Regions from separate parts of the Modestobacter marinus genome, predicted to be linked through region 2. Evidence: riboswitches for the same ligand, from Rfam matches in the RefSeq annotation. Region 2 holds a riboswitch; each other region holds the start of a gene.
The links. A riboswitch is a leader RNA that binds a small molecule or an ion and turns the genes downstream of it on or off. The one in region 2 is predicted to bind cyclic di-AMP.

Region 1 (7,430 bases), on a different contig from region 2:
CGATCAGCACGAACTGGAGCAGGAACAGCCAGAACCCGATGGCGATCACCCCGCCGACCACGGTGAGCCCCCCGAACGGGGCGCCGAGGTCGAGCGGCAGGGCCAGGAAGAGCACGAAGCCCTGCAGGAAGCCGGACAGGCAGGCCGCGGTGAACAGTGCCCCGGAGACCACGGCCCGCCAGCCCAGCCGGCCGGCCGCGATCACCCGGAAGATCCACACCAGCGGCAGGGTGAGCGCGAACAGCACCGAGTAGTAGCCGGTGGCGAACCCGCCGACCGCGGCGCCGAACCCGGGTGACTCGGCCAGGTGCGCGAGCACCCCGCCGGCCAGCAGCAACGGGTACAGCAGCAGGGGTGCCAGCACCAGCAGCGGCAGGGCCAGCGCCCGTCCCCGCCAGGCGGTGAACCGGTCGTGGGCGGGGCTGAACCGCAGCAACGCCCGGCGCAGCCCCTCGCCGTACAGCGAGATCGGCAGCAGGGTGAGCAGGGCGCCGACGACGCTCAGCCCGGTGCCCGCCTCGGCCAGCCGCTCCACCGCCCGCGGGGCACCCAGCGCGCCGGGCAGCACGTCGGACAGCCGCCCGACGAGCTCCCGCACCTGGTCGGCACCGGCCACCCAGCTGGTGAGCCCCAGGGAGAGCACGAGCGCCGGGACGACGGCGATCCCCGCGTAGAAGGTCAGGCCGGCGGCGATCAGCGCGGTGTCCCGGTTGCGCAGCCGGGCCCGCATCGCCCGCAGCAGGCCGCGCGCCTCCTCAGCCACCCGCACCGGGACCATCTGACCAGGTCGGGGCCGACGCCGCTCGTCGGCGCGCCCGCCGCCGTGGACCGGGGTCAGGCGCTGTTGGCCACCAGGAGCATGTAGGAGAACACCACCACCAGGATGAGCACGAACGTGCCGACGATCAGCAGGCGCGCACGGTTCTTCGGCAACCGGCCCTGCCCGGTGCGGTCCGGGCGGTCGTCGGGTCCCTGGCTCATCGGTCCTCCTGGTCGTCGGGTGGTCACCGGTCCGGTGGGTCCCCTCGGCGGGCCGGCTCGGGCGAGCAGGCTGCTGTGTCCTGCCTGCCCACTTCCGCCGGTGCTCACGCCTGCCGGTGCGGCCCACTCCGCTCAGTGGCCGCCGAGCAGGTGCTGGGCCGCGGCGAAGCCGCCCAGTCCACTGACCGCACCGCCGCGCACGGTGCCGCCGGAGGAGGCGGCGACCACCCGGGGGTGCGCCGTCGCCACGCCCCAGGTGCCGACGGCGGCCGGGTCGGGCGCCACCGGCCAGGCGAGGTCGCCGTGGAAGATGTGGCCGCCCGGCATCGCCAGCGCTGCCTCCACGTCCAGCGGTGAGGACGCCTGCAGGCACGGCCGCCCGTCACCGTCGGTGGCCAGGCAGTCGGCCAGCGGCTCGGTCAGATGGGCGTCCAGCTGGGCCACCACCCGCCGTACCGCCTCGGCCCGGGTGCCGGCGTCGTCGGCGGCGTACAGCTCGGCCGGCGTGTGCAGCCCGAACAGGGTCAGGGTGTGCAGCCCGGTGTCGCCGACGATCGACGGGTCGGTGAGCGAGTGGCAGTACACCTCGAAGGGGATCACCTCGGGCAGCCGGCCGGCCGCGGCCTGCGCGTACGCGGCGTCGAGCTGGGAGGCCGCCTCGTCGACGTGCACGGTGCCGCTGAAGACCCGGCGGGGGTCGGCGCCGGACCGCAGCCCGGGCAGCCGGCGCAGCACCATGTTGACCTTCAGCTGCGACCCCGACGGCCGCGGCGCCGGGGCAGCGCCCAGCAGGTCGTCGAGCACGGCCGGGGCCGCGCCGCTGACCAGGTGCCCGGCGTCGGCCGCGTGCGCCGTCCCGTCCCCGTCGGTCCAGTGCACCGTGACGCCGTCGGCCCGGGTCTCGACCGCGGTGACCTCGGCGCGGGTGAGCAGCGCCGCCCCGGCCGCCCGTGCCGCATCGGCGAGGGCGCCGCTGACCGCGCCCATGCCACCGACCGGGACCCGCCAGCGGCCCGTGCCGTTGCCGATGAGGTGGTAGAGGAAGCACCGGCCGGCCAGCCCGTCCGCGGCGTGCAGGTCGGCGGAGGTGCCGATCAGCCCGTCGGTGAGCGCGATGCCCCGGACGTCGTCGTCGGTGAGGTGGTCGGCGACGACGTCGGCCAGCGGCCGTTCGCGCAGGTCGTGCCAGAGGCCCGGGTCCCGCAGCCGGGCATCGAGCGCCGCCTCGCTGGGCAGCGGAGCGGTCAGGGTGGGGGCCAGGTCCTCGGCCAGGGTGGTCAGCCGGCCGTAGAACCGCTGCCAGCCGGCGAACTCGGCGTCCGAGCCGGTGAGGGCGCGGAAGGAGGCCGCCGTCTCCGGCCCCTCCTCCCGCTCGACCAGCAGGCCGGTGGCTGCGCCCCCGCGGCGCAGCGGCGTGTAGGAGGCGACGGCGCGGTCGACCAGGGTGATCGGCAGCGCCAGGTCGGCGACGATCCGGTCGGGCAGCAGGCTGACCAGGTAGGAGTACGCCGACAGCCGGACGTCGACCCCCGGGAAGACCCGCTCGCTGACCGCGGCGCCGCCGAGCACGGCCCGCCGCTCCAGCACGAGCACCGACCAGCCCGCGCGGGCCAGGTAGGCGGCGGCGACCAGCCCGTTGTGGCCGCCACCGGCCACGATCGCGTCGTACCGGGCCGCGGTGCTCACGCCAGCTCGCGGGCGAAGAAGACGGCGTGGGGGTCGTCGGCGTCGACGTAGTGCCCGAACGCCTCGACGGGTGTGTAGCCGGCCGAGGTGTACAGCCCGACCGCCTCCGGCTGCCGGACCCCCGTCTCCAGGCGCACCGTCGTCCACCCGCGGCGCAGCGCCTCGGCCTCCAGGCCGGCGAGCAGCAGCCGGGAGACGCCCCGGCCGCGGGCCGGCGGGACGACGTACATGCGCTTGACCTCGGCCTCGGTGTCGCCGAGCGGGCGCAGGGCACCGCAGCCGATCGGCGTGCCGTCGTCGTCCCGGGCGAGGAGGACGACGGCGACGTCGGCGGCGGAGGGCGGCACCCCCGGCTCGCCCACGCCGCCGTAGCGGGCCCGCAGCTCGACCTGCTGGGCGGCGGTCAGCGCGGAGACGTCCGGGTCGTCCCAGGAGGCGGTGGAGAGGGTCGGCACCGGGTCATCCTGGCGCGCCGTCGTCCACCCGCTGCAGCAGCCCCCAGACGAACCGGGCCCGCACCCCGCCCGGGAGGTGCACCTCGTAGCGGCTCGGGACCCCGGGGTCGACACCGGTGGCGCCGGGGAGGGCCAGGACGTCGTCCACCACGTGCTCCCACACGCGCAGGGCACCCGGTGCCGCGGCGGGCACCGGTGAGCCGGGTGCACGCACCAGCTGCTCGTGGAGCACGGCGCCGTCCGGGCCACCCAGCACCTCCCACCGCAGGTGCGGCCACAGCGGCAGCGGCCACCGCTGGACGAGGAGGTCGACGTCACCGAACCGGCGGTGTTCCCGCTCGGCCGGGGGACCGAGCACCGCAGCCCGCAGGGCGACCCCGCGCGGTGCTCGCTCTGTGTGATGGAGGGCGCGCCATCGGCGGTGTGCGGCGCGGGCCTCGGCCCGGTCGGAGCCGAGTCGGGGCAGTGCCTCGGCGACCAGGTCGGGTCGCGTGTCGGCCATGCGACGGAGCAGCACGAGACAGAACTCCCGCCGCGCCAAGCCCTGCACCCGGCGAGCCTGTCACGCTCGGTGAGCGTGTTGGAGCACACGCCAGGAGTTTCTCCACAAATTGGCCTCAGCCGTTTGTCACGAGCACATAACGCACGTACGGTCACCAGCGGTCCTGACGGGCAGCGCAGTCGCCCACCCGGGTGACGACCGACGGGACCGCCGCCGAACCACATGGCTCGCAGCGACACTCGCGGGCTCGTGGACCGGGGACCCACCGCAGCACTGGGGTGAAGCTCCGCACGGCCCGTCCGCGGGCCCGAGGAGCCGGGCGACTTCCCGCCCGAACCCGTCAGCTAACTCGGTAGGCGGCAGGTGGAAGAAAGGACACACCCGCCGAACATGGCGAGTTCGCACACCTCTGTCCGTCGTGGCCTCACCGGCCGACGGGCCCTGTTCACCCTGATCGCCGTGGGTGGCCTGACTCTTGCTCCGCTGCCCGCCCTGGCGGCTCCTGAAACACCCACCACCTCCCAGGAGGCGGCCGAGCTCATCGCCGCCCGCGGTCACGACCTCGAGGTCGTCACCGAGAAGATGCACGAAGCGACCGACGTGCTGACCGGCATGAAGGCCGCCTCGGACGCCGCCGCCGCCGAGCTCGTCGCCGCCGAGGCAGCCGTGGTCGAGGCCCGTGACCACGTGCGCCAGGTGGCCCGCAGCGCCTTCACCGGTGAGCAGCTCTCCTCGCTGCAGGCCATGCTCACCAGCTCCTCCGCCGACGAGATGCTCGACCGGATGGGCACGCTGGACAGCATCGCCGGGCACAACAACGAGGTGCTCGGGACGGCTCAGCAGGCCAGCGTCGCCGCCGACGAGGCGAAGGTCGCGGCCGAGAAGGCCGCCGCCGACGCCGAGGCGCAGGTCGCCGAGGTCGCTGCGCAGCAGGCCGACCTGAACGCGCAGATCGCCGAGTACCAGGCCGAGTACGACCGGCTCTCCGCCGAGGAGCGCGAGCGCGCCCGGATCCTGGCCGAGCAGCAGCATGCGGCCGAGGCCGCGGCAGCCGCCGCAGCCGCAGCCGAGCGCGAGGCCGCGGCAGCCGCCGCGGCCGAGCGGAACTCCCAGCCGGCCTCGCGCGCCGAGCGCAGCGCCCCCGCCGCCGCTCCGTCCGCGTCCAGCTCCGCGGCCCCGGCCCCCGCGCCGGCCCCGGCTCCGGTCGTGGCCAGCAGCGGTGCTGCCGCCACCGCGGTGAACACCGCGATGGCCCAGCGTGGCAAGCCCTACGTCTGGGGTGCCACCGGCCCGAACTCCTACGACTGCTCCGGGCTGGTGAAGTACTCTTACGCATCGGCGGGGGTCAACCTCCCCCGCAGCAGCAGCCAGCAGGCACAGGCCGGCCGTGCGGTCTCCCGCGGGGAGCTGCAGCCGGGCGACCTGATCGCCTTCTACTCGCCGGTCAGCCACATCGGCATCTACATCGGCGGCGGCCAGATGGTCCACGCGCCGACGTCCGGTGACGTGGTCAAGGTCGCCAGCATCGACGCCATGGGCCCGATCACCGCCATGCGCCGGGTCGCCGGCTGACAGCTGCACCACCCTCCGCCGGTGCCCCGGTCGCCTGACGGCGGCCGGGGCACCGGTGCGTCCGGGCCCGGTGGCGACGATCACGTGAGCGTGGGTGCCGACGCCCCGTCCCGCCGGGCACGATGAGGAGCACCCCACCCTCCGCCCCACCCCCGAGGAGAACCGTGCCCGCCGCACTGACCGACCCCGCGAGGGTCGCCCGCGTCTTCCGCGCCGTCGCCATCGCCGAGGCCGTCTCCTGGGTGCTGCTGCTGGCCGGCATGTTCGTCAAGCGGGTGCTGGACGCCTCGGAGCTGGGCGTGCAGGTCTTCGGCCCGGTCCACGGCGCGGTCTTCGTCGCCTACGTCGTCGTCGCCCTGCTGGCCTGGCGGGTGCTCCGCTGGACGCCGGTCACCGCGCTGCTCGCGCTGGCCGCCTCCCTCCCGCCGCTGGTGACCATCTGGTTCGAGCGCTGGGCCCGGCGCACCGGCCGGCTGCCGCTCGACGCCACCACGCCCGTCCGGGTCGGCTGAGCCCGCGATGGCCACCCCCGTCCTGCCCGCCACCGCCCGCACGCTGCTGGCCCGCACCGCCCGGGTCCAGCGGGACGGCCGGGCGCCCAGCCTGGTCGCGGGCGTCGTCCGGGACGGCGGGCTGGCCTGGTCGGCCGGTCGCGGCGACGTCGCCGAGCCGCACGCCGACGTGCAGTACCGGCTGGGCTCGATCAGCAAGACGGTGACGGCCCTGGTCGTGCTCCGGCTGCGCGACGAGGGCCGCCTCGGGCTCGACGACCTGCTCGAGGAGCACGTCCCCGGCACCCCCTTCGGGGAGCGCACCGTGGGGCACCTGCTCTCCCACCTCGCCGGGGCCAGCTCGGAGAGCCCGGGCGGCTGGTGGGAGCGCGTCCCCGGCGGGTCGCTCGCCGAGCTGCGGCTGACCGACGACGACGTCGTCCTGGGCAGTGCGCGGCGGTTCCACTACTCGAACCTCGGGTTCGGGCTGCTCGGTGAGCTGGTCGCCCGGCACCGTGGGCGGTCCTGGGTCGAGGTGGTGCGGGACGAGGTCCTGCTGCCGCTGGGCATGGAGCGCACCACCCCGCGGCCCACCGGCCGGGCGGCGCAGGGCGCGGCGGTGCACCCGTGGGCCGACGTCGTCCTGCCCGAGCCCGAGCACGACGCCGGGGTGATGGCCGCGGCCGGCCAGCTGTGGGCGACGCTGGCCGACCTCGGCCGGTTCGCCGCCTTCCTGCTCGGCGACACCGGCGGCGTGCTCTCGCCGGCGACGCTGGAGGAGATGACCGTGCCGGCCGGGGTCGACTCCTCCTCCCCCGGGTGGTCGGCCTACGGGCTCGGCGTGCAGGTGCTGCGGGTCGACGGGCACACCCTCGTCGGGCACGGCGGCTCGATGCCGGGCTTCTTGGCCGGGGTCTTCGTCGACCGGTCCGAGCAGGCCGGCGGGGTCATGCTGGCCAACACGACCAGTGGGCTCGACCCGCTGGTGCCCGGGCTGCTGGCCGACCTGCGGGCCGCCGAGCCCCGGGTGGTCGAGGCCTGGGAGCCGTCCCCGTCGCCGCTGCCGCTGGACCTGCTCGGCGTGTGGTTCTGGGGGCCGGCCCCGCTGGTGCTGCGCGCGCAGTCGGGTGGCCTGCTCCACCTGGGCCCGCTGCCCGGCCGGCCGGGACGGGCCAGCCGGTTCGCCCCCCGCGCGGACGGGACCTGGGTCGGGCTGGACGGCTACTACGCCGGCGAGACGCTGCGCATCGCCCCGGACCACCTGGACCTGGCGACGTTCGTGCTCACCCGCACCCCCTACGACCCCGAGGCGCCCGTGCCCGGCGGGGTCGACGAGCGCGGCTGGCGCTGACCCGTCAGCGGCCGGCCGGGTACAGCCCGGCCGCGTACTGCTCGCCGTAGTACTGCTCCAGCTCGGCCAGCGGCGTGGCGGCGGCCTCCTGGGCGTGGGCGATCCGGGGTCGGGAGGGCAGCGCCTCCGGGTCCCAGGTCGCCGGGTCCCACAGCTGGGAGCGCAGGAACGCCTTGGCGCAGTGATAGAAGACCGACTCGATCTCGACCACCAGGGCCAGCAGCGGCCGGTTGCCGCGGACCACCATCCGGTCGAGCAGGTCCGCGTCGCGGACGAGCCGGGCCCGGCCCTGCACCCGGAGGGTGTCGCTCCGGCCGGGGAGCAGGTAGATCAGGCCCACGTGCGGGTTGCCCAGGATGTTGCGGAACCCGTCGGCCCGGCGGTTGCCGGCC
Region 2 (7,430 bases):
CGGACAGGCCGGCCTCGCGCAGACGTCCCGCGATGCGCTCGGCCACCCCCTGGGTGGAACCGGCTGCGGTGGCGTAGCCGACGAGCACGGGCAGTCCAGCGGTCATGGGCGGACCCTCGTCCCCCGGGTCGGGGGTGACGAGGGCCGGCGGCCCCGGGACCGGGGGACGTTGGTCAGGTCGTGCTCGCCGCGGTGGTCCAGGGACCTGCGTGGCGCCGGCAGGGACCTCGGTCCCTGCCCACCCGAGGGGGACACGGCCATCGTGAGGCCTGTTCCCCCGTGACCGGGCGGGTCAGCACGAGGAGGTCCCATGTCCGAGCCGACATCCGACGACCGAGCCACCGACACACCTCGGCCACCCCGGGTCGTCGTGGGCGTCGACGGCTCCCCGGGCTCGCGAGCAGCGCTGGTGTACGCATGGGCGGCCGCCGCGCGACGGGGTGCCGACCTGGAGGTGGTGGCGACCTGGTCGGTCCAGACGGTGTGGGTCGGTGGCTACCCCCTGGGCGTGCCGTCGATCTCCGCCGTGCGGGAGGAGATGGAGTCGCGCGTGCAGGCGATGGTCGACGAGGTCCGCGGTGACCCGGCGGTCGCCGCGGTCCCCGGGGCGGCGGACGTGCGGGTGACCACGGCGGTCTCCGTGGGCCCGGCCGCGCAGGAGCTCGTCGACGCATCCGCTGACGCGGACCTCGTCGTGGTCGGCAACCGTGGGCGGGGCGCCGTGCGCAGCGTCGTCCTGGGCTCCGTCGCGCTGCACTGCGTCACCCATGCGCGCTGCCCGGTCGTGGTGGTCCACCCCTCCTCGACCGGCCACGCGCGCCGGCGCCCGGTGATCGTCGGCATCGACGGGTCGGCCGCCTCCCGCGCCGCACTGCTCGCCGGAGTGGCCGAGGCGGCCCGGCTGGGGACCGACGTCGTCGCGGTGACCACGTACCAGATGGCCGACCACTGGATGGCCCTGTCGACGGTCGTCGTCCCGACCGCGGAGGAGGTGCGGTGGGACCTGCAACGGGGCGGCGAGGCGATGCTCGAGGACGTCCTGGAGGAACACCGGACCGGCTCCGGCGGTCGGTCGCCGGATGCCCGGGTCGTGGTCGCGGAGGGAGCTCCTGCCGACATCCTCGGCCAGTGGGCAGCCGGCGCCGCACTGCTCGTCGTGGGCAGCCGCGGGCACGGTGCGCTCCGTGGCCTCCTCCTGGGGTCGGTGGCGCTGGCCTGCGCCATGCACGCCTCCGGGGCGGTCATGGTGGTGCACCCGCTGCCGGACCGGGCGCCGACCGGGACCACGCAGCGGGCCACCGTGAACGCCTGACCGACCCCGACCCCGCGATCACCCCGCGCGGGGCCGCCGAGGGTGGGACCGTCCACCCCCCGGCGGTCCCTCAGCGCCTGGACGTGACGCTGCCCGGATCGACGGCCCGGGCAGCGGCTCCTGCCGTACCTTCGGGACTTCGAGCCGGGGCCAGGTGCGCGTCGGCTGGACCCCGCGCCCTGCCTGCCGATGTACCTGTCGAGGTACCCGGTGCCCGTGCGGGGCGCACACCGACGAGGGGATGTGGGATGGACTACCTGCGCCGTCTGCAGGTCGAGCGGCCTGTGGTCTTCTTCGCCGTGCTGCTGGTGGGCTTCTTCGTGGCCTTCCAGCTGCTGCTGTTCGTGGCCGGGCTGATCCTCGGCCCGTTCGGGCTGCCGCCCTGGTTGCCCCTCGCCGTGGTGCTCGGCGGCCTGGTGTACGTGGCCCGCCGGCAGCAGCGCGGACGCTGACCCGACCGCCCCGCCCGGGTCGGCCCGGCACCGGGGGAGCGGCCCGGGCCGGCGCGAGGACGAGCGCCTCCGCCGGCCGGCTCCGCCCCTGCCTCGTCCCGGACGTCCCGTGCCTCCGCCGCGCAGGTGCGGCTCCGGTCAGAAGGAGACCGGGAGCTCCTCCACGCCGTGGACGAAGGACAGCCCACGCCAGCGCAGCTGCTCCTCGGGGACGGCGAGCGCGAGGTCCGGGAAGCGGCGGAACAGCGCGGGGAGCGCGATGCGCAGCTCCATGCGGGCCAGCTCCGCACCGACGCAGCGGTGCACCCCGTGACCGAAGGCCAGGTGCCCGCCGGCGGGGGAGCGCCCCGGCTGGAACCGGTCGGGCTCCGGCCCGGCCCAGGCCGGGTCGCGGTCGGCGCCGCTGAGGGAGACGGCCACGAGGTCGCCCTGCCGGACCGGGCAGCCGGACAGCTCCAGGTCCTGCTTCGCGAACCGCGGGAAGGCCACCTGGACCACCGACAGGTAGCGCAGCAGCTCCTCCACCACGCCGTCGACGTCGGCCGGTGAGCCGTTCCGGAGGAGGGCGGCGTGCCCGGGGTCGCGCAGCAGCACCATGGTGCCCAGGGAGAGGGAGCTGGCGGTGGTCTCGTAGCCGCCGGTGACGATCCCGTCGACCAGACCGGCGAGGTCGTCGTCGGAGATGCCGTCGCCCTCGGCCTGCAGGATGCGCCCGATCAGGCCGTCCCCGGGCGCCGTCCGCTGCCGGGCCACCACGTCCAGGAGGATCCGCTTCTGCTCGGACACCGCGCCGAGGGCCGCGGCCGCACCGCCGGTCGCGTCGAAGCGCTGGGTGCCCAGCCGCACGAAGGCCTCGTGGTCGGCGTCGTCCAGCCCCAGCAACCCGCAGATCACGTCCATGGGGACCCGCCAGGAGACGTGCTCGGCCAGGTCCGCCGGTGACCCGGCGGCGGCGAGCTCGTCCAGCCGGCGGGTGACGATCGCCTCGACCGTGGGCTCCAGCCGGTCCAGCCGGCGGCGTGTGAACTCGGGGGCCACCAGCTTGCGCAGCCGGGTGTGCAGCGGCGCGTCGGTGAAGCCCAGGCCGCCGACGTCGGCCGTCGACCCCGGCCCGGCGTCACCGAACAGGTGCCGGATGTCGTTGCTGTAGGAGTCACGGTCGCTCAGGACGGTGCGGGCCTGCTCGTACCCGGTCACCAGGTGGGCCGTCAGCCCCATCGGCAGGTCGAGCCGCTCCACCGGGCAGCGGGCGCGCAGCGCGGCGAGCTCGGGGACCGGGTCCACGCCGTGCCGCAGCAGGGGGAGCCGGGCGCTCTCCGGGAAGAAGGCCAGCTCGGAGAGGTCGATGCCCTTCCGGCGGATCCGTCCTTCCACCATGCGCCCCAGCCAGGCCCGGGCCACCGCCCGGGCGCTGCGCTGGCGCCGCGGCCAGCCGCTCGTCCGCCGCTTCGCCGGCCGGGTGGTCAGGGCCACGGTCCGCCGCACGCGGCGACGCCCGGAGCTGCGTGGTGCTGAGTCGGTCGTGGACATGATCCCTCGTCGTCGTCCGGGCACCGGCGTGACGTCAGCTCCGCCGGGCCCACCGGCGGGCGACCCCGACCGGCGCCGGGTGCTGATCGCCGCGACGTCCACCGTGCCACCCCGTCGGGTCCACGGGCCCCGCGCCGTCGACCTCGACGCTGCCGAGCCGTGGCGCTCCGTTCCGTGGCGGTGGGCGCTGACCCGACCATCCCATGCGGACGACCGGAGACCGTCGGCGGCCCTCCGGGGGCGGACAGCACGGTGCCCCCCTGCCTGCACGCGGGCAGAGGGGCACCGTGGGTTCCCGGTGGAGCGGAGCCGGGAGGCTCAGCCCGCCAGGTAGTTCACGTGCGGGTGGTCCATGTGGTTGGCCGTCGGGCTCCCGCGGTCAGCCATCGGGCTCCAGGAACCGGTCGGCGAGGTGAGGATGCGCTGCTGCCAGATGACGTACTCCACGCCGAGGGTGTCCCAGTTGGCGATGTGGTAGGCGACGATGGCGTCCCCGAGCGCGGCGTCGGACATCACCATGTAGTCCAGTGCCCGGCCGGAGGGGTGGCCGTTCGGGTCGGTCGCGCTGGCCCGCGTCCCACCGATGGTGATGCCGGCGGCGCCCGGGACGTCGCGCACGACGGCGTCCGCGGCGGCCTGGGCCCGCGGCTGCACGGGACCCGCGCTGTTGGTGATCTGGGCCTGCCCCGACGGCGCGGCGACGACGACTGCGGGGACCGGTGCCGGGGCGGGCGCCGGGGCCACGACGACCTCCGGCACGACGACCTCCGGCACGACGACCTCCGGCACGACGACCTCCGGCACGACGACCTCGGGGACGACGACCTCCGGTGCCGGGACGACGACCTCGGGTACCGCGATGACCTCGGGGGCCGGAGCGACGACCTCGGGTGCCGCGACGACCTCCGGTGCCGGGGTGGCCTCAGGTGCCGCGACGACCTCCGGGGCGATCTCGGGTGCCGGGGCGGTCGGGACAGGACCGTCCTCCGAGCCGAGCAGGAACCGCAGCTGCCCCGGGGTCAGCGCCCCGGTGTCCCCGCCGCCGAAGGCGGCGATGTGGCGCTGGTAGAGCTCCCGCCAGGAGTGCCGGTTCCCCGCCGCGGCCGGGTCGCCCTGCTCGGCGGTGTGCCGGTCCACCTGGGCGGGGGAGGCCTCGGGTGCCGGGGTGGTGTGGGCCAGGGCCGGGGTGCTGAGGAGGCCGAGCGTGACGAGGGAGGCGCCCGCGACGACCGGGAGGCGGACGAAGCGGGACGGGCTGTGCTTGGGCATGAGTGATCTCCGATCACCGCCGGAGGGGTTAGCTGTCGGGTTCGGGCGATCGGTGCCCGGCCGGCGGTGCCGGCTTCACCCCGAGGCGCGCCCACCGATGTGTCGGCGCGCCGGGTGTAGTGGGTCCCCCACCCCTGCCCTGAGAGTCCTGGATGGCGGCCGGCAGGCAGGGTTGAGCGGACCGGCGCCACGCCCACGATGTCGGCGTGACCGGAACGTTATGGACGGGCAGGTGGGCTGTCTCCGTGACGATCGTCACGTCCTCGGCGTGCCGCCGACGGCACGCCGTCCGGGGCGGATCGAGGGGCGCCGAGCGCGTGTCCGGCACCGGTTCCGGCCACGCGATGGGCCATGCACCCCGCCTCGGGGCACCGCGCCTGCGGGGTGCGGGCGCGCTGTGGGGAAGGCCACGGCCCGACCGTGGTCGGGGAGCGGCCCGCCTGCCGCGCCGCTCCGTAACCTGACCGTGATGAACCCCGTGACCCAGGACCGCAGCCGGCGGTTCGCGCGCCTGCCGGACCGGGCGCGGAAGGCGATCTCCGGGTCCGGTCCGCCGACGGCACCGCTGGCCCTCCGGGCCCAGCCCAGCCGGGTCGACGCGGGCACCGCGCGCTCGGCGCTCGGCCTGGCCCTGCGCATCGGGGAGTCGATGATGGCGGTCGGTGCCTCGGCCGCCGACGTCACCGCAACGGTGCTGCGCGTGGCGGCGGGCTACGGGCTCACCGACTGCCAGGTCGACATCACGTTCACCTCGCTGACGATCAGCTACGACCCGGACGACGTCCCGCCGATCATGCTGATGCGCATCGTGCGGCCGCGGGGTCTGGACTACACCCGGCTCCAGGGCATCACCGACCTGGCGGCGGAGCTCAAGACGGCAGGCCTGGGCCTGGAGGAGGCGCACCGCCAGCTGGACGACGTCCTGTCCGCGCCGCACCCCTACCGTCGGCCGATCCACGCACTGGGCTGGTCGGGTGTGGCGGCGTGCGTCGCCGTCCTGCTCGGTGGCGGCTGGCTGGTGGCCCTGGTCGCGGCGGTCACGACGGCCGCCATCGAGCTGACCATCCGGGCGCTCGACCGGCGCGGGCTCCCGATGTTCTTCCAGCAGGTCGCCGGCGCGGCGGTGGCCACCGGGGCCGCCGTCCTCCTCGTCGTCGGCGAGGTCGAGGTGCGCACCTCGCTGGTCGTCGCCGCCGGGATCGTGGTCCTCCTGGCCGGCCTCTCCTTCGTGGGCGCCGCGGAGGACGCGATCAGCGGGTTCCCGGTCACCGCCGCGGCCCGGGCCTTCGAGGTGCTCACGTTGACCACCGGCATCGTCGTCGGCATCGCCGCCGTGCTGGACCTGGCGCAGCGGGCGGAGGTGCCGCTGCGGGTGCTGGACCCCGGGACGTCGACCGTGCCCTCCGTCGTGGCGCTGGTCGCGGCGGCCGGGATGGCCGCGTCCTGGGCGCTGGCCTCGCACGCCCGCCCGGTCGCGATCGCGGTGGCCACGGTGGCCGGCGCGCTGGCGTGGACGACGTCGTCGGTGGCGGCCGCGTCCGGTGCCGGTGAGGCGGTGGCGAGCGCGGCGGCGGCCGTCGTGGTCGGCTTCTGTGGTGAGACGCTCACCGATCGGCTGCGCATCCCGCCGCTGCTCGTCGCGGTCTGCGGCATCGTCCCGCTGCTGCCCGGGCTGGCGATCTACCGGGGGCTCTTCGCGGTGGTCGTGGAGGGCGACGTGGGGAGTGGGGTGAACGCGCTCGTGGGGGCGGCGGCGATCGGCCTGGCGCTGGCCGCCGGGGTCGTGCTGGGCCGCTACCTCGGCCGGCCGCTGGGTGGCCGGCGGGACCGCTTCGACCGCCGGGTGCGGCGCCACGCGACCAGCGCCCACTGAACAGCCCCGGGCGGATCGTGCGCTCCTGAGCCGAGGTGGGACGTGGCGGCGCGGCGCCCGGCTGCTCCCGGAGGGGAGCAGCCGGGTCCTCCCGGTCAGCCGTGCAGCTGCACGGTCCACTCGCAGGGCAGCATCACGGCCGAGGTGCCGGCGCGGAGGCGGAAGGGCCCGGACTCGTACTGCCAGCCGTCGGCCCAGTGCGCCAGGTACCGGGTGTCCACCGCGACGTCGACCCGCGCGGCCTGCCCGGCGGGGACGCGCACGGCGGCCGAACCGACCAGCCACCGCACCGGACGGTCCACGACGGAGTCCGGCCGCTCGGCGTAGACCTGCACCACCTCCTTGCCGTCGTGCTCGCCGGTGTTGGTCACCTCGACCGTCACGGTCACCGTCTCGCCGGGCGCGGCCACGGTCGGGGCGTCGCCACCGGTCAGCTCGAAGGTCGTGTAGCCCCGCCCGCTGCCGAACCAGTACGCCGGTGCGGCGCCGGCGCGCAGCCAGGCGCGGTATCCGATGTGGACCCCCTCGGCGTACTCGACGACCCCGTCGACCGGCGTGCAGTCGAGCACCGGCACGTCGGCCTCGGACGCCGGCCAGGTGGTCGGCAGTCGCCCGCCCGGCTCGGCCAGCCCCAGCAGGACGTCGGCGACCGCGTTCCCGAACTCCTGCCCGCCGAACCAGCCGACCAGCAGGGCAGCGACCTCCTCCCGCCAGGGCATCAGCACCGGGGCCCCGGCGTTGACCAGCACGACGGTGCGCGGGTTGGCCGCGACGACGGCGCGGACGAGGTCGTCCTGCCGGCCCGGCAGGGCCAGGGACTCCCGGTCGTAGCCCTCGGACTCCACCACCGAGTTCGTGCCGACGACCACCAGCGCCACGTCGGCGGCGGCCGCGGCGCGGGCGGCCTCGGCGATCAGGGCGTCGGGGTCGGCGTCGGCGGGCTCGGTGCCCAGCCGCAGGGACATCGCGCGGGAGTTGAAGCCGACGCGGTCGC
Region 3 (7,430 bases), 270 kb from region 2:
CGCAGTCGCCGCCGACGGGCCCTGCGGGAGCGGACAGCTGGACGTCGACCTCGTCGATCGGCACGTCCCAGCCGGTCCCGACGGCGTTCCAGGCCAGCCGGTCGCCGTCGTCCCCCGGGTCGGCGACCCCGTCGACCCGGTAGCTCAGCACGTAGGTGTGCCGGCCGGTGACCTCGGTGTCCTCGTCGCCGACCCGGACGGTCAGCACGCCGTCCTCGCTGGTGACCTCCGTGTCGGCGGGCGCGCCCGTGGGGCTCTGCACCGTGACGTCGCTGATCGGGTACAGCCGGTCGCGGGTCTGCTCGTACGGGGCCCGCTCCGGGATGAGGCGCTCGATCCCGTGGCGTTCGGAGTCGGCGAAGTCGTAGGCGATCGTCTCCTCGACCTGCAGCGAGCCGTCTTCGGCGGCGACCAGGTCGACCTCGTAGGAGCGGATCGCCTCCTCCGGCCCGCCGTCCGTGCAGCCGGCCAGCAGCAGCGCCGGGAAGACGAGCCCGGCCAGGCCCGCACGCCGTCCGTCCGCACCCATGTCGCACCGTCCTCACATCTCGACCGTCTGCCGGACCGTTCCGCGGCGGTGCACCTGGTGCCCCGAGCCGCGGCGACTGGCCGGTGGCCAGATCCGACCTGGCCGCCGCTCCCGGGATCCGACGTAGCCTCGGTCGGGTGAGTCTCGCACCGGCACCGGCCCTCAGCCTGGACCACCGCTTCGCCCGTGAGCTGCCGGAGATGGCCGTCGCCTGGCAGGCCGACGAAGCCCCCGAGCCGCAGCTGCTCGCGCTCAACGAGCCGCTGGCGGCCGAGCTCGGTCTCGACCCGGCCGCCTTGCGGACCCCCGAGGGGCTGCAGCTGCTGGTCGGCACCGCCGTCCCGGCCGGGGCCACCCCCGTGGCCCAGGGCTACGCCGGGCACCAGTTCGGCGGTTTCGTCCCGCGGCTCGGCGACGGCCGGGCGCTGCTGCTCGGTGAGCTGACCGACGCCGACGGCCGGCTGCGCGACCTGCACCTCAAGGGCTCCGGGCGCACGCCGTTCGCCCGCGGCGGCGACGGGCTGGCCGCGGTCGGCCCGATGCTGCGCGAGTACGTGATCAGCGAGGCGATGCACGCCCTCGGCATCCCCACCACCCGTTCGCTCGCCGTCGTCTCCACCGGGCGCGCGGTGCGCCGGGAGACCCTGCTGCCCGGCGCCGTCCTCGCCCGGGTGGCGAGCAGCCACCTGCGCGTGGGCAGCTTCCAGTACGCCCGGGTCAGCGGCGAGCCCGAGCTGCTGCGCCGGCTGGCCGACCACGCGATCAGCCGGCACCACCCCGAGGGCGCGCAGGCCGAGGACCCGTACCTCGCGCTGTTCGCCGCGGTGGTCACCGCGCAGGCGGAGCTGGTGGCCCGGTGGATGCAGGTGGGCTTCGTGCACGGGGTGATGAACACCGACAACATGACCATCTCCGGCGAGACCATCGACTACGGGCCGTGCGCCTTCCTGGAGGCCCACGACCCGGCCACGGTCTACAGCTCCATCGACACCGGCGGGCGCTACGCCTACGGCAACCAGCCGATCGTCGCCGAGTGGGACCTGGCCCGGCTCGCCGAGGCGATGCTGCCGCTGTTCGCCGAGGAGCAGGAGCGGGCGATCGAGCTCGCGGTCGAGGCGCTGGGGCGCTTCCGGCCGCAGTACGACGCGGCCTGGTCGGCCGGGATGCGGGCCAAGCTGGGCCTCCCCGACGGCCTGGAGGACGCGGTGGCCGCGCCGCTGGTCGAGGAGTTCCTCGCGCTGCTGCAGGCCGGCCACGTCGACCACACGTCCGCGTTCCGCCTGCTCGGCGCCGCCGCCCGCGGTGACGTCGACCCGGTGCGCAACCTGTTCCTCGACCTGGCCACCTTCGACGCGTGGGCGGAGCGCTGGCGCGCGCTGGCCCCGGACGCCGACGGCATGGACCGGGTGAACCCGGTGTACGTCCCGCGCAACCACCTCGTCGAGGAGGCGCTCAGCGCGGCGACCGCGGGCGACCTGGCGCCGCTGGGCCCCCTGCTGGACGCCGTGACCCACCCGTACACCGAGCGACCGGACCTGGCGCGGTACGCCGCCCCCGCCCCCGCCGACTTCGGCGCCACCTACCAGACCTTCTGCGGCACCTGACCCCCCACCCCCCACCACCAAAATGGCCATTTTGGTGGTCAGGTGCCGGTCGTCAGCCGGGCGAGTTCGACGACGGCGGCGACCAGTTGGTCGCCGTCCAGCAGGACGGCGTCGTTGTGGTCGGCGCCGCGTGCCTCGACCGTGCGGTGCAGCTGCCCGGCGGCAGCGGCCACCGCTTTGCTCTGCTCCGGCGGCACGATCGAGTCGGCGGTGCCGAGGACGACGGTGGTGGGCACCTCGACCCGGGCGACCTGCTCGGCCACCGGGTAGCGGTCGCGCAGCAGCAGCCGGACCGGCAGGAACGGATAGTGCTCGCGGCCGACCGCGGCCAGGTCGACGAACGGCGAGCGCAGGACCAGTCCGGCCGGCGGGTGCGCCACGGCCAGCTCGGTGACGACGGCGGCGCCCAGGCTCTCCCCGTAGTAGAGCAGCCGGTTCGCAGAGACCCCGCCCTCGGCCAGCAGCCAGTCCCGCGCCGCACGGACGTCCAGCGCCAGCCCGGCCTCGGTCGGGCTGCCCGGGTTGCCGCCGTACCCGCGGTAGTCGAACAGCAGCACCGCCAGTCCAGCGGCCGACAGAGCCCGAGCCAGCGGTGCCCGGACAGCGCGGTGACCGCCGTTGCCGTTGGCCACCAGCACCGCGGGGGCGTCGGCCGTCGGGCCGGGCACGAACCAGGCACCGAGGGCCAGCCCGTCGGCGGTGGTCAGCTCGACGTCCCGACTACCGGGGACGGCGTCGGCGGCGGCCGGGACGGGACCGTCGTCGGGCAGGTAGATCAGGCGGCGCTGGAACGTCCAGAGCAGGCCGACCACCACGACCAGGACGATGACACCGATGAGCGCGGCCCGGAGCACCGACCGCAACACGACCCCATCGTCGTCGTCCTGGGCCGCCCCGGCCAGCGCCAAGGTCGCCTAGCGGTAGTTGACGTGCGGGTGGTCGAAGTGGTTCGCCGTCACGCTGCCCCGGTCCTCCATCTGCTTCCAGGAGCCGCCGGGCGAGGAGAGCATCCGCTGCTCCCAGATGATGTAGTCCACGCCGAGCTCGGCCCAGTTCGCGATGTGGTAGGCGACGATCGCGTCGCCGAGCGCGGAGTCGGACATGACCATGTAGTCCACCGCCAGCCCCGACGGGTGACCGTGCGGGTCGGCGGCGCTGGGCCGGGTGCCGCCCAGAGTGATCGAGCCGGCGCCGGGCACGTTGCTGACCACGGCGTTCGCGGCGGCCTGCGCCTGCGGCTTGATCGGGCCGGCGGTGTTGTTGATCTTCGCGATCGTGGACACCGCGGTACCGGCCGCTGCGGCTGCGGGCTGGGCCGCGGCACTGGCCCGCGCCGGAGCCGGCTTCGCGGCGGCCGCCTGGGCCTCGGCGGCGGCCGCGGCCTCGGCGGCGACGCGAGCCGCCTCTGCCTCCGCGGCGGCTGCGGCCTCGGCCTCGGCGGCCACGCGGGCGGCCTCGGCCTCCGCGGCCTGCTGGTCGAGCACGGCCTGGTCGGCTGCCACCTGCGCCTGCTGGGCGGCGGTCTGCTCGGCCTCCCGGGTGGCCCGGCTGGCCGCGAGCTCCTCGAGCGGCCGGAGGTCCTCGACCCCGTCCACGGCGTTGGACCCGGCGGCCAGGCCCAGCTGCTCGGCGACGCTGACCGGCTCGGACGCCACGGGGTCCGCCTGGGCCGCCGGACCGACTCCGACGACGACGTTGACCAGGACGGCCCCGGCCGCCGCGACACCCAGGTAGAGCCCGGGGCGGCGGATGCCGGCCGGCGAACGCCGGTGGCTGGCGGAGCGGGAGGTGGTGGTGCGGGCGCGCATGGGCAGGAGTGCTCCGTACAGGTGTCTTCCGATGGCCGCCTACCAGGTCAGCTGACGGGTTCGGGCGGGAAGCAGCCCTACCCGCTCCGGACGGTTGCCCGGAGGCGGGATTCACCCCAGTGGTGCGGTGGGTCCCCGGCTCGCCCCGGAGGGCGACTCGGCGGCGTCCGGTCGGGCTCCCCGGGCGGGGACGTGGCGACCGACTGGACCGAGCCAACGTAGCTGCGTGATCGAATCGTGACAATCCGCCCCGGGCAGTTCATCGGGTGATGCTCCTCGCGTTGCCCACCGGTCACACCCGTCCCGTACGTCTCCACCGGCGCGTCCGGTCAGGGCTCGGACAGGTCCACGACCGACCGGCTCCCGCTGCCCGCCGCCGTGGCCGCCCAGGCCTCCTGGACCCGCGCCAGCGGCAGGACGGCGTGCTCCACCCGGAGCTGCCCGGCCGCGGCGTGCCGCAGCACCGCGGTGAGCGCGGCGGCCCGCTGCTCGCCGGTGAGCGCGTTGTTCGTGTAGCCGAGGACGTCGATGCTGCGGCTGCGCAGCACGGCGGAGGAGAACTCGGCGGCGTCCCCGGCCGCGCCACCCAGGTTGACCAGCCGCCCCCCGGGCGCCAGTACCGAGCAGGCCGCCGCGGCCACGGCACCGAACACCGGGTCGACGACGAGGTCGACGTCGGAGCCGACCGCCTGCCGGATCCGCGCGGCCAGGTCGTCGCCGTCCCCGGTCAGGACGACGTCCTCGGCGCCGGCCCGGCGAGCCCGGTCGGCCGCGGAGGCCGACCGGCAGACCCCGACCACCCGCGAGGCCCCGAGCGCGCGGGCGGCCCCCAGCGCGGCCTGGCCGACCGCGCCGCCGGCACCGAGCACCAGCACCCGCTCCCCCGGCCGGAGGCGCCCCCGCCAGGTCAGCGCCATCCAGCCGGCCACCGCCGAGAGACCCAGTGCCGCCACGACCGGGTCGGGCAGGTCCCCGGCGAGCGGGACGACGTCGGCGTCCGGCACGGCGCAGAGCTCACCCAGGCTGCCGTCGCCCGGGCTCATCCCCGCCGAGGTGGCGAACCAGACCCGGGTCCCGGGGGCCAGCAGCCCCGACGACACCACGACCCCGACCCCCTGCACCCCGGGGACGTAGGGCACAGCCGGGCGGCCGAAGTACGACGTCCCGGAGGCGCAGAGCAGGTCCAGCGGCACGACCGGGGCGGCGGTCACCCGGACCAGGGTCTGCCCCTTCCCGGGCACCGGGTCCGGGTGCTCCGCCAGGGTCGGCGGCGCACCCGGCTCGGTCAGGACGGCGGCGCGCACCGGCTCAGGTCGCGATGTCGGGGTACGGCATGGAGATGTGCTCCATCGCCCTGCCGTAGGCGCGCTGGTACTCCATCGGCCCGTGGTCGCGCTCGAACATCGCGATGAACAGCGTGAGCGTCAGGAAGGGGTGCGCGCCCATCTGGAACAGCGCGACGTGGTCGTGCTCGGCCAGCGCGCGGCGCTCATCGTCGGTGAAGGCCAGCCAGGTGGTCTTCTCGGCGGGGATGCAGTTGAGCATGGTGTTGGCCATCTCCTGCTCCCACCAGGTGACCGTGCCGGCCGGGTCCTCCCGGTACCGCTCGGTCAGCTCGGGGTCGCGGTCGACGGTGAACAGGAACTTGTCCAGCAGGTACTTGCTCATGCCGACACCCCGCTGCCGCTCGGGACCCCGTTGGGGTACCAGGTGAAGTAGGCCTCCATGGTGTGGAACAGGTCGAGGGTGTCGACGTGGTCGGCCTTCGCGCCCTCGCCGGCCACGCCCATCATCAGCATGAAGTCCATGAACCCGTGGGTGGCGTTGCCCGGGTGGTGCAGGGACTCCAGGGACACCTCGGCCAGGCAGCCCTCGATGTCCCCGCTGGCGATCCACTCGACGGCCTTGCGGTCGAACTCCGGGTCTGGCCCGTGCTCCCCGAACTGGCGGGGCCCGCCCAGCTCCAGGGACAGGTGCCCGGTGCCGATCACCGCCACCCGCTTGTCGCTCTCCCAGGACTCGACCATCTCCCGGATCGCCCGGCCGAGTGCGACGAAGCGCTTCGGCTGGGGCAGCGGCGGGGCGAAGATGTTGGTGTAGACCGGCACGATCGGCAGGTCCGCCTGCGGGCGGAGGGTGATGATCGGGCAGGTGATGCTGTGGTCGATCCGCAGCTCGTTGCTGAACGCCAGGTCGAAGTCGCGGTCCAGCCCGTCGCGCAGCAGGTGCGCCGCGAGGTCCTCCTCGCCGCGCAGCGTCATCTTCGGCAGCCCGAACTCGCGCTCCTCGTTGTGGAAGTTGGCGTCGAAGAACGGCGCCTTGCCCACGAGGAACTGCGGCATGTTGTCCAGCCACAGCTGGTGGAAGTGGTCGCTGCCCACCATCACCAGGACGTCGGGCTCGGCGCGGGTCAGCGTCTCGCGGAACGCCTCGATCTTCGCCACCCACTCGTCGGCGAACGGCGGCCGGTCGGCACCGGTGGCGGTGCTGGCCCGGTAGTAGAAGGGGTGGTGGGTGGACGCGATGACCGCGGCCAGTTCAGCCATGACTGTCTCCGTTGAGGTCAGGGACGTACGGGTCGGGGGCGACGGACCGGTTGTTGAGGTCCACGGACAGGAAGACGTCGTTGGCCACCGGGTGCCGCAGCTCCTCGGCCAGCTGCCCGATCAGCCCGGCGGTGCGGGCCAGCAGGGCGAAGCCGCGCAGCAGCTCCAGCGGCAGGCCCAGGTCGGCGAGCACAGCACCGCACACGCCGGCGCCGTTGAGCGGCAGGGTCTTGCCGAGCACCTGGGGGTGCACCCGGCCGATCGCGGCGAACAGCGAGAGGTGCGGGCCGAACAGCCCCTCCTCGGTGGCGATCTGGAACAGCCGCGGGGTGCGCGGGTCGCCGTCCTTGTGCACGTGGTGGCCGAGCCCGGGCACGAAGCGCCGCGCCGCCCGCTGGGCGGTCACCGTCTCCAGGGCCAGGGCGTCCCAGCCGGCGTCGTCGGTCGGCAGCTCGCCGTCCACGCCGGTCAGCACGTCGTCGAGGAACCGGCCGGAGTCCTCGGTGACGCCGAGGAAGCGTGAGCCGCCACCGAGCAGGCCGGCGGCGAGCGCGCCCTGCACCGAGTCCGGCGCCGACAGGTAGGTGAGCCGGGTGACGATCGCGGTGGGGGTGAAGCCGTGGTCGGCGAGCGCGGCCAGCACCGCCTCGAAGACCCGGGTCTCCCCCGGCGTGGGCCGCCGCTGGGTGGCCAGCCAGAAGGCCAGCTCGCCGAAGCCGACGGTGCCCATGACGTCACGGGCCAGGTCGGTGCCCAGCAGCGTGATCGACTCACGGCTGGAGGCGCCCAGCGCGGTCGGGTACTCGGGGGTGGTCACGCGTCCTCCTCGGTGGCCAGCCACCGTCGCAGCTCGGCGCCGTGCTCGTCCAGGGCCGGCGGCGGCAGTCGGTAGTCGGCCGGGGTCTCGGAGAAGGTGATCGGGTGGCGCACCGAGGGCACCGCC
Region 4 (7,430 bases), on a different contig from region 2:
CCCGCTGAGCTGCCCGGGCGCCCCGGTGGCGGGCGGGCGGAGGCGCCGTGCTGCCCGCGGCGGTCTCAGGACGTCCGGTGCTCGGCGAGGAACCCGCTGACCAGCGGCACGAACTCCGCGGCCCGCTCGACGCCGAGGGCGTGGCTGGAACCCGGGCCGGTGAACATCTCCAGCCGCGCCCCGGGGATGGCGGCGGCCACCTGCTGGCCGTGCCACGGGGGTGTCAGCAGGTCCTGCTCACCGGCGATCACCAGCGTCGGCGCGGTGATCCGGCCGAGCCGGTCGAGGGTGTCGTGCGCCAGGTCGGCGTCCCACTGCTCGGCGGTGGTGCGGATCTGTTGCTCGGTGCTGGGGAACAGCGGCAGCAGCTCCTCGATCAGCGCACCGAACTCGGGGCTGTCCAGCAGCTGCGGCGAGAACGCGACCCCGAGCGCGCCGAGCGCCGCCGCCAGGTCGCCGGTCCGCCACGGGTGCGCGAGGCCGGTCATCATCGCCCGCTGGAACCCGTCGGTCCGGGCCCACGTGCAGTAGAGGACGAGCGAGACGACCCGGTCCGGCGCGGCCAGCACGAGCTCCTGCGCGATGGCGCTGCCCAGCGAGTAGCCGAGCACGTGCGCGCGCTCGATCTCCAGGGCGTCGAGCAGCCCCAGCGCATCGGTGGCCAGGGAGGCGACGCTGAACGGCCCGGACCCCCGTTCCGATCCGCCCATCCCGCGCAGGTCGTAGGTGATCACCCGGTGGTCGCCGGCCCAGCCCTGGGCGAGGTCGGCCCAGAAGCCGAGGGACTGGCTGGTGCCGTTGACCACCAGCAGTGGCTCGCCGTCGCCGTACTCCTGGACGGCGACGGCGATGTCGCCGACCTGCACGGTGCGTGGCGGGTGGGTCGTCGGTGTGCTCAACGGGACTCCCGTGCTCGGGTCGAGGGGTGACCTGGAGCACACCACATGCCGGCGACGGTCGGGAGGCCCGGCGCGATGGACGGTGACGTGAGCTGCACCCGGCGGTGCCGGCAGGGCGACCGGGAGCCCCGGACCCGCCGGCACGACCACGCAGTCGAACGGGAGCTGCTGCCGGCAGCCGACCTGGAGGGCGGCGCGCTGGTCTGCTCCTGACGACCGTGCACCGCCTGCCGCCGGTCAGGCGTGCAGCGCTCCGGTGAACAGCTCGCGACCGACGTCGACCTGTCGGCATCGCTCGTTACGTTGGCTCAGCATCCGCACAGCCGCCCCGTCCGGGGTGGCTGACGAGCTGGGGGAGAACAGAGTGCGCAGACGGACGACGGTGACGGTCGCGGCAGCGGTGCTGGCGATGACCTTCGGGGCGGTGACCCCCGCGGCGGCCGGCCAGGGGGGCCACGACGACGGCCACGGTGGCGGGTGGGGCCACGGGCCCGGCAACGGGCACGGCAACGGGCACGGCAACGGGCACGGCAAGGGGAAGAGCCTCGAGCTGACCATGCTCGCCACCACCGACCTGCACGGCCGCGTGCAGGACTGGGACTACTTCCGCGACGCGCCGTACACCGAGCGCTCCGGGGACGCGACGGGCCTGGCCCGGGTGTCGTCGGTGGTCGACTCGGTGCGCGCGGAGAAGGGCGCGGACAGCGTCTTCGTCGTCGACAACGGCGACTTCCTGCAGGGCACGCCGCTCACCTACCTGGCCGCCCAGCAGTCGCCGGAGGCCGAGCACCCGATGGCGGCGGCCTACGACGTCATCGGCTACGACGCCCAGGTCGTCGGCAACCACGAGTTCAACTACGGCCTGGACACCCTGGCCGGCTACGTCGACGACGTCGACCACCCGGTGCTCGGTGCCAACGTCATCGACGTCGCCACCGGTGAGCCGTACCTGCCGCCGTACACGCTGCAGGAGATGAAGGTGCGCGGCGCGAAGCCGGTCACCGTCGGCATCATCGGCCTGACCACGCCCGGCTCCGCGATCTGGGACCGCAACAACGTCGAGGGCCAGGTCGAGTTCCGCGACATGGTCGAGACGGCGCAGCAGTGGGTGCCGGTCGTCGCGGAGCAGGCCGACGTCGTCGTCGTCCTCGCGCACGCCGGGGTCGGCGGGACGTCGTCCTACGACGACCCGGCCGTGGGCACGGAGAACCCCTCCGACGTCATCGCCCGGACGGTGCCCGGCATCGACGCCATGGTCGTCGGCCACACGCACCGCGACGCCCCGTCCCAGATCGTGGTCAACGAGGTCACCGGCGAGGAGGTGCTGCTCACCCAGCCCTACCGCTGGGGCGGCACGGTCAGCCAGGTCGACTTCGAGCTGACCAAGACCCGCGGCCAGTGGGACGTCACCAATGCCACGGCCACCGCGCTGCGCACCAAGGACTACCCGGAGGACCCCGAGGTCCTCGCCGTCACCGACGAGGCGCACCAGGCGACGGTCGACTACGTCAACCAGGTCGTGGCCACCTCCACCGAGGAGCTGACCACGCTGACCAGCCGGTACGAGGACACGCCGATCCTCGACTTCATCCAGCAGGTGCAGACCGAGACCGTGGACGCCGCGCTCGAGGGCACCGACCGGGCTGACCTGCCGGTGCTGTCGATCGCCGCCCCGTTCAGCCGGGAGGCGGTCTTCCCGCAGGGCGAGGTCACCATCCGGGACATCGCCGGGCTCTACGTCTTCGACAACACCCTCGAGGCGGTCGAGCTCACCGGCGCCCAGGTGCGCGACTACCTGGAGGAGTCGGCGAGCTACTTCACCCAGGTGCCGGCCACCGGCGACGTCGACCCCGAGACGATCACCAACGCCGACGGGACGCCGGACTACAACTACGACGTGCTCTCCGGCGTCGACTACGACCTGGACGTCTCCCGGCAGGTCGGCGAGCGGGTCACCCGGCTGGAGATCGACGGTGAGCCGGTGGCCGACGACGCCCGGTTCGTCGTCGCGGTGAACAACTACCGGCGCTCCGGCGGTGGCGGGTTCCCGCACATCTCCACGGCGCCGGTGGTCTACAACGAGCAGCTGGAGATCCGCCAGCTGCTCATCGAGTGGGCGCAGGAGCGCGGCGTCATCGACCCGGCCGACTTCTACGTGGAGAACTGGCAGCTCGTCCGCGACGGCGAGCCGCTGCTCGGCTGACCCTCCTCGACCGACGAACGCCCCGCTCCCCGGATGGGGGGCGGGGCGTTCTCGTGTTCCCGGCGTGCCGGACGACGTCCGCCCCGCTCCCGCGGACCGGCGCGGGGCGGACGTCGCGAGCGGGTCAGACCAGACGACGCGCGGAGTTGTAGCCCCACATGGAGTCGACGGCGATGGTGCGGACGACGTCCCCTGCGGTCGGCGCGTGCACCATCAGGCCGTTGCCGATGTAGATGCCGACGTGGCCCACCGGGTCGTAGAAGAAGACCAGGTCACCGGGCTGCAGGTCGGCGCGGGCCACGGGCACGCCCATCGTCGACTGCATGCGGGAGGAGTGCGGCAGCGCGATGCCGGCCGCCGCGAAGGAGTACTGCGTCAGCCCCGAGCAGTCGTAGACGTTCGGGCCGGCCCCGGCCCAGACGTAGGGCTTGCCCTGCTGGGCGAGCGCCGTGTCGACGACGATCTGGGCGGCGGCGTTGGGAGCGGCGACCGGGGCCACCGGTGCCGGGGCGGGTGCTGCGATGGGCGCTCCGCCGCCGCCGACCGAGGCCTGGGCGGCCATCGGGGTGAGGGCGACGCCCGCGCTGGCGAACAGCGCGACCAGTGCCCGGCGACCGGAACGGGAGGGACGGCGGGCAGGGGACGTGCGAGTGGTCGTCATGGACGACGGGTTCTCCTTGTTCTCCTCAACCGCCTACCGAGTTAGCTGACGGGTTCGGGCGGGGAACTCGCCCGGCGCTCCGGCACTCGCGTGCCGTCGCGCTTCACCCCAGAACTGCGGTGGGTCCCCGGTCCGGGTGTCCGCGGCGACGTTGCGGCGGTTGCCCGGTTCGGCGGTGCTCGCCGGTGTCACCGTGTGTGGCGACTCAGGGGCCGGCGGGCGCGGTTGACGGTAGGGGCGTCATGGAACTGTCACAAAGTGCTGCGCGTCGGAGTTCCGACACCCCGTGGAGCTGCAACACGCCCGGCCGGGATCGGCGACTCGCCGACGTGACGTCGGGCAACGTCGGAGCGGGGTAGGAGCTCGATCACCGTGATCGGCTGATTCCCGCCGGTGCACCGAATTCCGGCGGTGCGGCGGGTGCGCACGGTGCGTGTCCGCCGCGCTACCACCGGCCGCGGCTGGTGGCGCCTCGCCGGCGGCTGCGGCAGGTGTTCGTCGCTGGCTGGCTTTCACCACGTCCACTCGGAGCGTGGAGCGCGCGTTGCCATGTCCCGCATGGCAGCCGAGCCGCCTGTCGACGGCTCGCTCCGGCCTGGCTGGGCCCTTCCGCCCAACCCGGCGCCGGTGAGGGTGTCGGTACATCGCGTGTGGTCGTTGGGCGTCTGTCGTTGGCCGTCTCGACCTGCTTCAGTCACGTCCACCCGAGGGAGTCAAGAACATCCCAACATCTGTGGACGGGCGCCTGACCTGCGGATTCGCGTTGTGCGGACCCCTCAGAGGCGATAAGATTCGTACACACGTTCGAACGGGTCGGGAGGTGTTCGGTGAGCGAGTTGATCTCCGCGCTGGATGCCCTAGGCGCCGATGACCTGCACGCCCTGACCGACGGCCAGGTGCTGGACCGGACGGCCATGTTGGTGCAGGTGGTGAACCGCGCGTCGGCGGAGTTGACCCGCACCGTGCGGTGTGCGGACGCCACGCAGGCCGCCGAGCACGACGGGCTGAAGTCCATGCGGTCCTGGCTGATCGGGCACGCACGGCTCGCGCCGGCCGAGGCCTCGCGGATCCTGCGATCCGGGCGGGCCCTGGAGCACTTCCCGACGCTGGCGGCCGGGTTCGCCGAGGGTCAGGTGACCCCCGAGCAGGTCGACGTGGTGGCCAAGAAGGTCGGCCCGGTCGAGGCCGCCCGCGCCGGGGAGCAGGGCATCGACCTGGCGGCGTTCGATGAGGTGTGGACTCAGGTGGCGATGGGCTCACCGCACCAGTCGCTGGTCGCCGCGGTGCAGGCCTTCGAGGACGCCTTGGACCCCGACGGGCCGGAGCCAGACCCCACCGAGGAGCGGCGGCTCACGATCGCCACGCACGCCGATGGTTCGATCACCGGCCGGTTCGACCTGGACGCGACCGGCGGGGAGAAGGTCAAGGCCGCGATCGAGTCGATCGTGCAGGCCAACCGCCCGCAGGGTGATGAGCGGACCCGGGCGCAGCAGAACGCCGACGCGCTGGTGCAGTTGGCGGACAACCAGCTCGCCGCGGGGAGCCTGCCCACGCTGCGCACCGTCAAGCCGCACGTCGTGGTCGGCATCGACATCGAGGACCTGGTCGACCCGGCCACCGGCGCCGGGGCGGCGGAGCTGGGGTTCGGGGCGACGATCTCCGCCGCCCGCGCCCGCTACCTGGCGTGTGACGGGAGCATCTCCCGGATCGTGATGGGTCCCGACGGCATCCCGCTGGACCTGGGCCGGGACCACCGGGTGGTCACCCCGGGGCTGCGCAGGGCCGTGGAACGCCGGGACAAGAGCTGCGTGTTCGCCGGCTGTGGTGCACCGACCCACTGGTGCGATGTGCACCACCTGATCCACTGGCTGCACGGCGGTGAGACGTCGTTGAGCAACTCGGCCCTGTTGTGCGAACGGCACCACACCAAGGTCCACCACGGGTTCCGGGTCGAACGAGATCCCGACGGCCGGTGGCGGACCTGGCGTCCCGACGACACCGAGATCCTCATCGGCCCACCGCTGTAGGGCTGTGGGTGTGGCATGCCGCTGGCCCGCCGTCCGACCGACGGAGGGTCCAGCGGGCTGCGCGGGGCTGGGCAGCTGTTGCGCCGACCGGGACGAGAGCTGGAGCAGGGACCGGGGGAGAGCGGGCGGGAGCAGCTGCGGGACGTCGGCCCGGCGCAGCTCGGGGACGAGCGCGCCGGAGCAGCCCTGGTGGGGGCGGAGCAGTGCCAGAGAAGGCGTCCGCGCTTGGGCAGGTCACCCGGCGGCGGGCTGCTCCAGAGCCTCCTGCACCACGGCGCTCGGGGGGACGGGAGGAGTGGCGACCGCGAGCAGGTCCGCATCGCCGTCGGCCACCGCGGTCAGCCACTGGCCGGCGCTCTGCCGGGCGATCCGGCCGGCCCGCACCGCCTGGGCGAGCGCCAGCTCCAGCGGCGGCATCAACACCGGGTGCCGCCGGCGGTGGCCGAAGACGGCGAGCGTCTGCTGGAACAGGTCGTCGCGGGTCATCCCGGCCACCGACCGGCACAGCGCCACCATCGCGTTGCCGATCTCCTCCGGCGGGACGTGCTCCAGCGCCCGGTCGGTGCTCGTCGCCTGCCGCCGGAACGTCGTCCACGTGGCCGGGTCCAGGGGAGTCCGGTCCGTGGTCGGCGGCCACAGGAACTCCGCACCCGGCTCGGGCAGCAGCGCCAGGATCGACTCCATCCGCGCCGCGTTCACCCGCGGCACCCCGAACGCCGCCGCCGTCCGCCGGGCCAGCCGCTCCCGGTGGATCGGACCCTCCGCCCGGATCCCCGCCGCCAGCACCCGCCGCACCAGCCGGGCCGCCTCCGGGTTCGCCAGCTGCCGCAGCATCTGCGGCTCGCCCACCGGCTTCGGCGTCCACGGCCGGAACGGCACCTCACCGGCCAGCAACGCCGGCGTCACCACCGGGTGCGCCGCGCAGCGCACCGGCTCCGCCGTCGACACCTCGTCCTCCACGTCCGGCGCGTCCGGGTCGAAGGGGTCGATCTCCTCCTGCGGCTCGGCGACGTCGGCGACCGGGGCCGGCAGCGGGGGCAGCAGTGGCTCCACTGGAGCAGCACCCGCCACCGCGGCGACCAGTCGGTCGACCACCGCCTCGCACTCGGCCAGCCACTCCGGCAGCCACACCCGCTCCACCGCCGGCCACCCCCGCAGCTCCGCCAGCTCCAGGTACGCCAGCTCCCGGTCCACCGGCGCACGCCCCGCCCAGCCCGGCCCGTCCAGCAGCACCGCCAGCACCGGACGCTCCGGCGCCTCCGGCCGGGCGACGGTCAGGTCGACCCGGAACGGGGAGAGCCCGACGTCGGTGCGCACCACGAGTCCGCGGCCGCGCAGCGCCGCGGCGACGTCCTCCCGGTGCGGGTCCCGCACCGCTCTCGACGTCCGCGGGACGGCGTCCGGGCCGCGCCGCGCCAGCTCCAGGTAGGTCCGCAGCCGGCGCACCCCCGGTTGCGTCGTCGTCGCCGGCCGCAGCAGCGACGGCGCGAACGACGCGAAGACCACCACCTGACGGCGGGCCCGGCTCACCGCCACGGTCAGCCGGCGCTCACCGCCGGCCCGGTTCAGCGGCCCGAGGTCCAGCGGCAGGCAGCCGCGCTCGTCGGCCGCGCACCCCAGCGACAGCAGGACGACGTCGG

Region 1: it holds a riboswitch for cyclic di-AMP, as region 2 does, so the genes downstream of both, FB380_RS08325 (C40 family peptidase) here and FB380_RS18125 (VldE C-terminal domain-containing protein) in region 2, are expected to answer to the same signal.
Region 3: it holds a riboswitch for cyclic di-AMP, as region 2 does, so the genes downstream of both, FB380_RS16855 (VldE C-terminal domain-containing protein) here and FB380_RS18125 (VldE C-terminal domain-containing protein) in region 2, are expected to answer to the same signal.
Region 4: it holds a riboswitch for cyclic di-AMP, as region 2 does, so the genes downstream of both, FB380_RS13800 (C40 family peptidase) here and FB380_RS18125 (VldE C-terminal domain-containing protein) in region 2, are expected to answer to the same signal.

The regions. Positions count from the first base shown of each region.
Region 1 covers NZ_JAAMPA010000001.1:1,760,852-1,768,281, forward strand. The annotation lists gene FB380_RS08300 (YhjD/YihY/BrkB family envelope integrity protein) at 1-763, opposite strand, end outside; gene FB380_RS08305 (hypothetical protein) at 835-981, opposite strand; gene FB380_RS08310 (phytoene desaturase family protein) at 1,114-2,667, opposite strand; gene FB380_RS24595 (GNAT family N-acetyltransferase) at 2,664-3,122, opposite strand; gene FB380_RS24600 (hypothetical protein) at 3,127-3,624, opposite strand; cyclic di-AMP (ydaO/yuaA leader) riboswitch at 3,826-3,998, shown strand; gene FB380_RS08325 (C40 family peptidase) at 4,015-5,196, shown strand; gene FB380_RS08330 (DUF3817 domain-containing protein) at 5,361-5,708, shown strand; gene FB380_RS08335 (serine hydrolase domain-containing protein) at 5,716-7,038, shown strand; gene FB380_RS08340 (pyridoxamine 5'-phosphate oxidase family protein) at 7,043-7,430, opposite strand, start outside.
Region 2 covers NZ_JAAMPA010000002.1:450,240-457,669, reverse strand. The annotation lists gene FB380_RS18145 (flavodoxin domain-containing protein) at 1-106, opposite strand, end outside; gene FB380_RS18140 (universal stress protein) at 311-1,312, shown strand; gene FB380_RS18135 (hypothetical protein) at 1,561-1,764, shown strand; gene FB380_RS18130 (cytochrome P450) at 1,903-3,294, opposite strand; gene FB380_RS18125 (VldE C-terminal domain-containing protein) at 3,613-4,563, opposite strand; cyclic di-AMP (ydaO/yuaA leader) riboswitch at 4,566-4,681, opposite strand; gene FB380_RS18120 (threonine/serine exporter family protein) at 5,033-6,436, shown strand; gene FB380_RS18115 (glycoside hydrolase family 3 protein) at 6,532-7,430, opposite strand, start outside.
Region 3 covers NZ_JAAMPA010000002.1:177,144-184,573, reverse strand. The annotation lists gene FB380_RS16870 (DUF2207 domain-containing protein) at 1-529, opposite strand, end outside; gene FB380_RS16865 (protein adenylyltransferase SelO) at 667-2,133, shown strand; gene FB380_RS16860 (alpha/beta hydrolase) at 2,172-2,999, opposite strand; gene FB380_RS16855 (VldE C-terminal domain-containing protein) at 3,048-3,941, opposite strand; cyclic di-AMP (ydaO/yuaA leader) riboswitch at 3,963-4,114, opposite strand; gene FB380_RS25550 (quinone oxidoreductase family protein) at 4,271-5,245, opposite strand; gene FB380_RS16845 (hypothetical protein) at 5,250-5,609, opposite strand; gene FB380_RS16840 (DODA-type extradiol aromatic ring-opening family dioxygenase) at 5,606-6,487, opposite strand; gene FB380_RS16835 (citryl-CoA lyase) at 6,480-7,304, opposite strand; gene FB380_RS16830 (CaiB/BaiF CoA transferase family protein) at 7,301-7,430, opposite strand, start outside.
Region 4 covers NZ_JAAMPA010000001.1:2,917,382-2,924,811, forward strand. The annotation lists gene FB380_RS13785 (ROK family transcriptional regulator) at 1-8, shown strand, start outside; gene FB380_RS13790 (alpha/beta fold hydrolase) at 66-899, opposite strand; gene FB380_RS25510 (hypothetical protein) at 987-1,112, shown strand; gene FB380_RS13795 (bifunctional metallophosphatase/5'-nucleotidase) at 1,264-3,102, shown strand; gene FB380_RS13800 (C40 family peptidase) at 3,227-3,763, opposite strand; cyclic di-AMP (ydaO/yuaA leader) riboswitch at 3,780-3,932, opposite strand; gene FB380_RS13805 (HNH endonuclease signature motif containing protein) at 4,591-5,790, shown strand; gene FB380_RS13810 (DUF3320 domain-containing protein) at 6,025-7,430, opposite strand, start outside.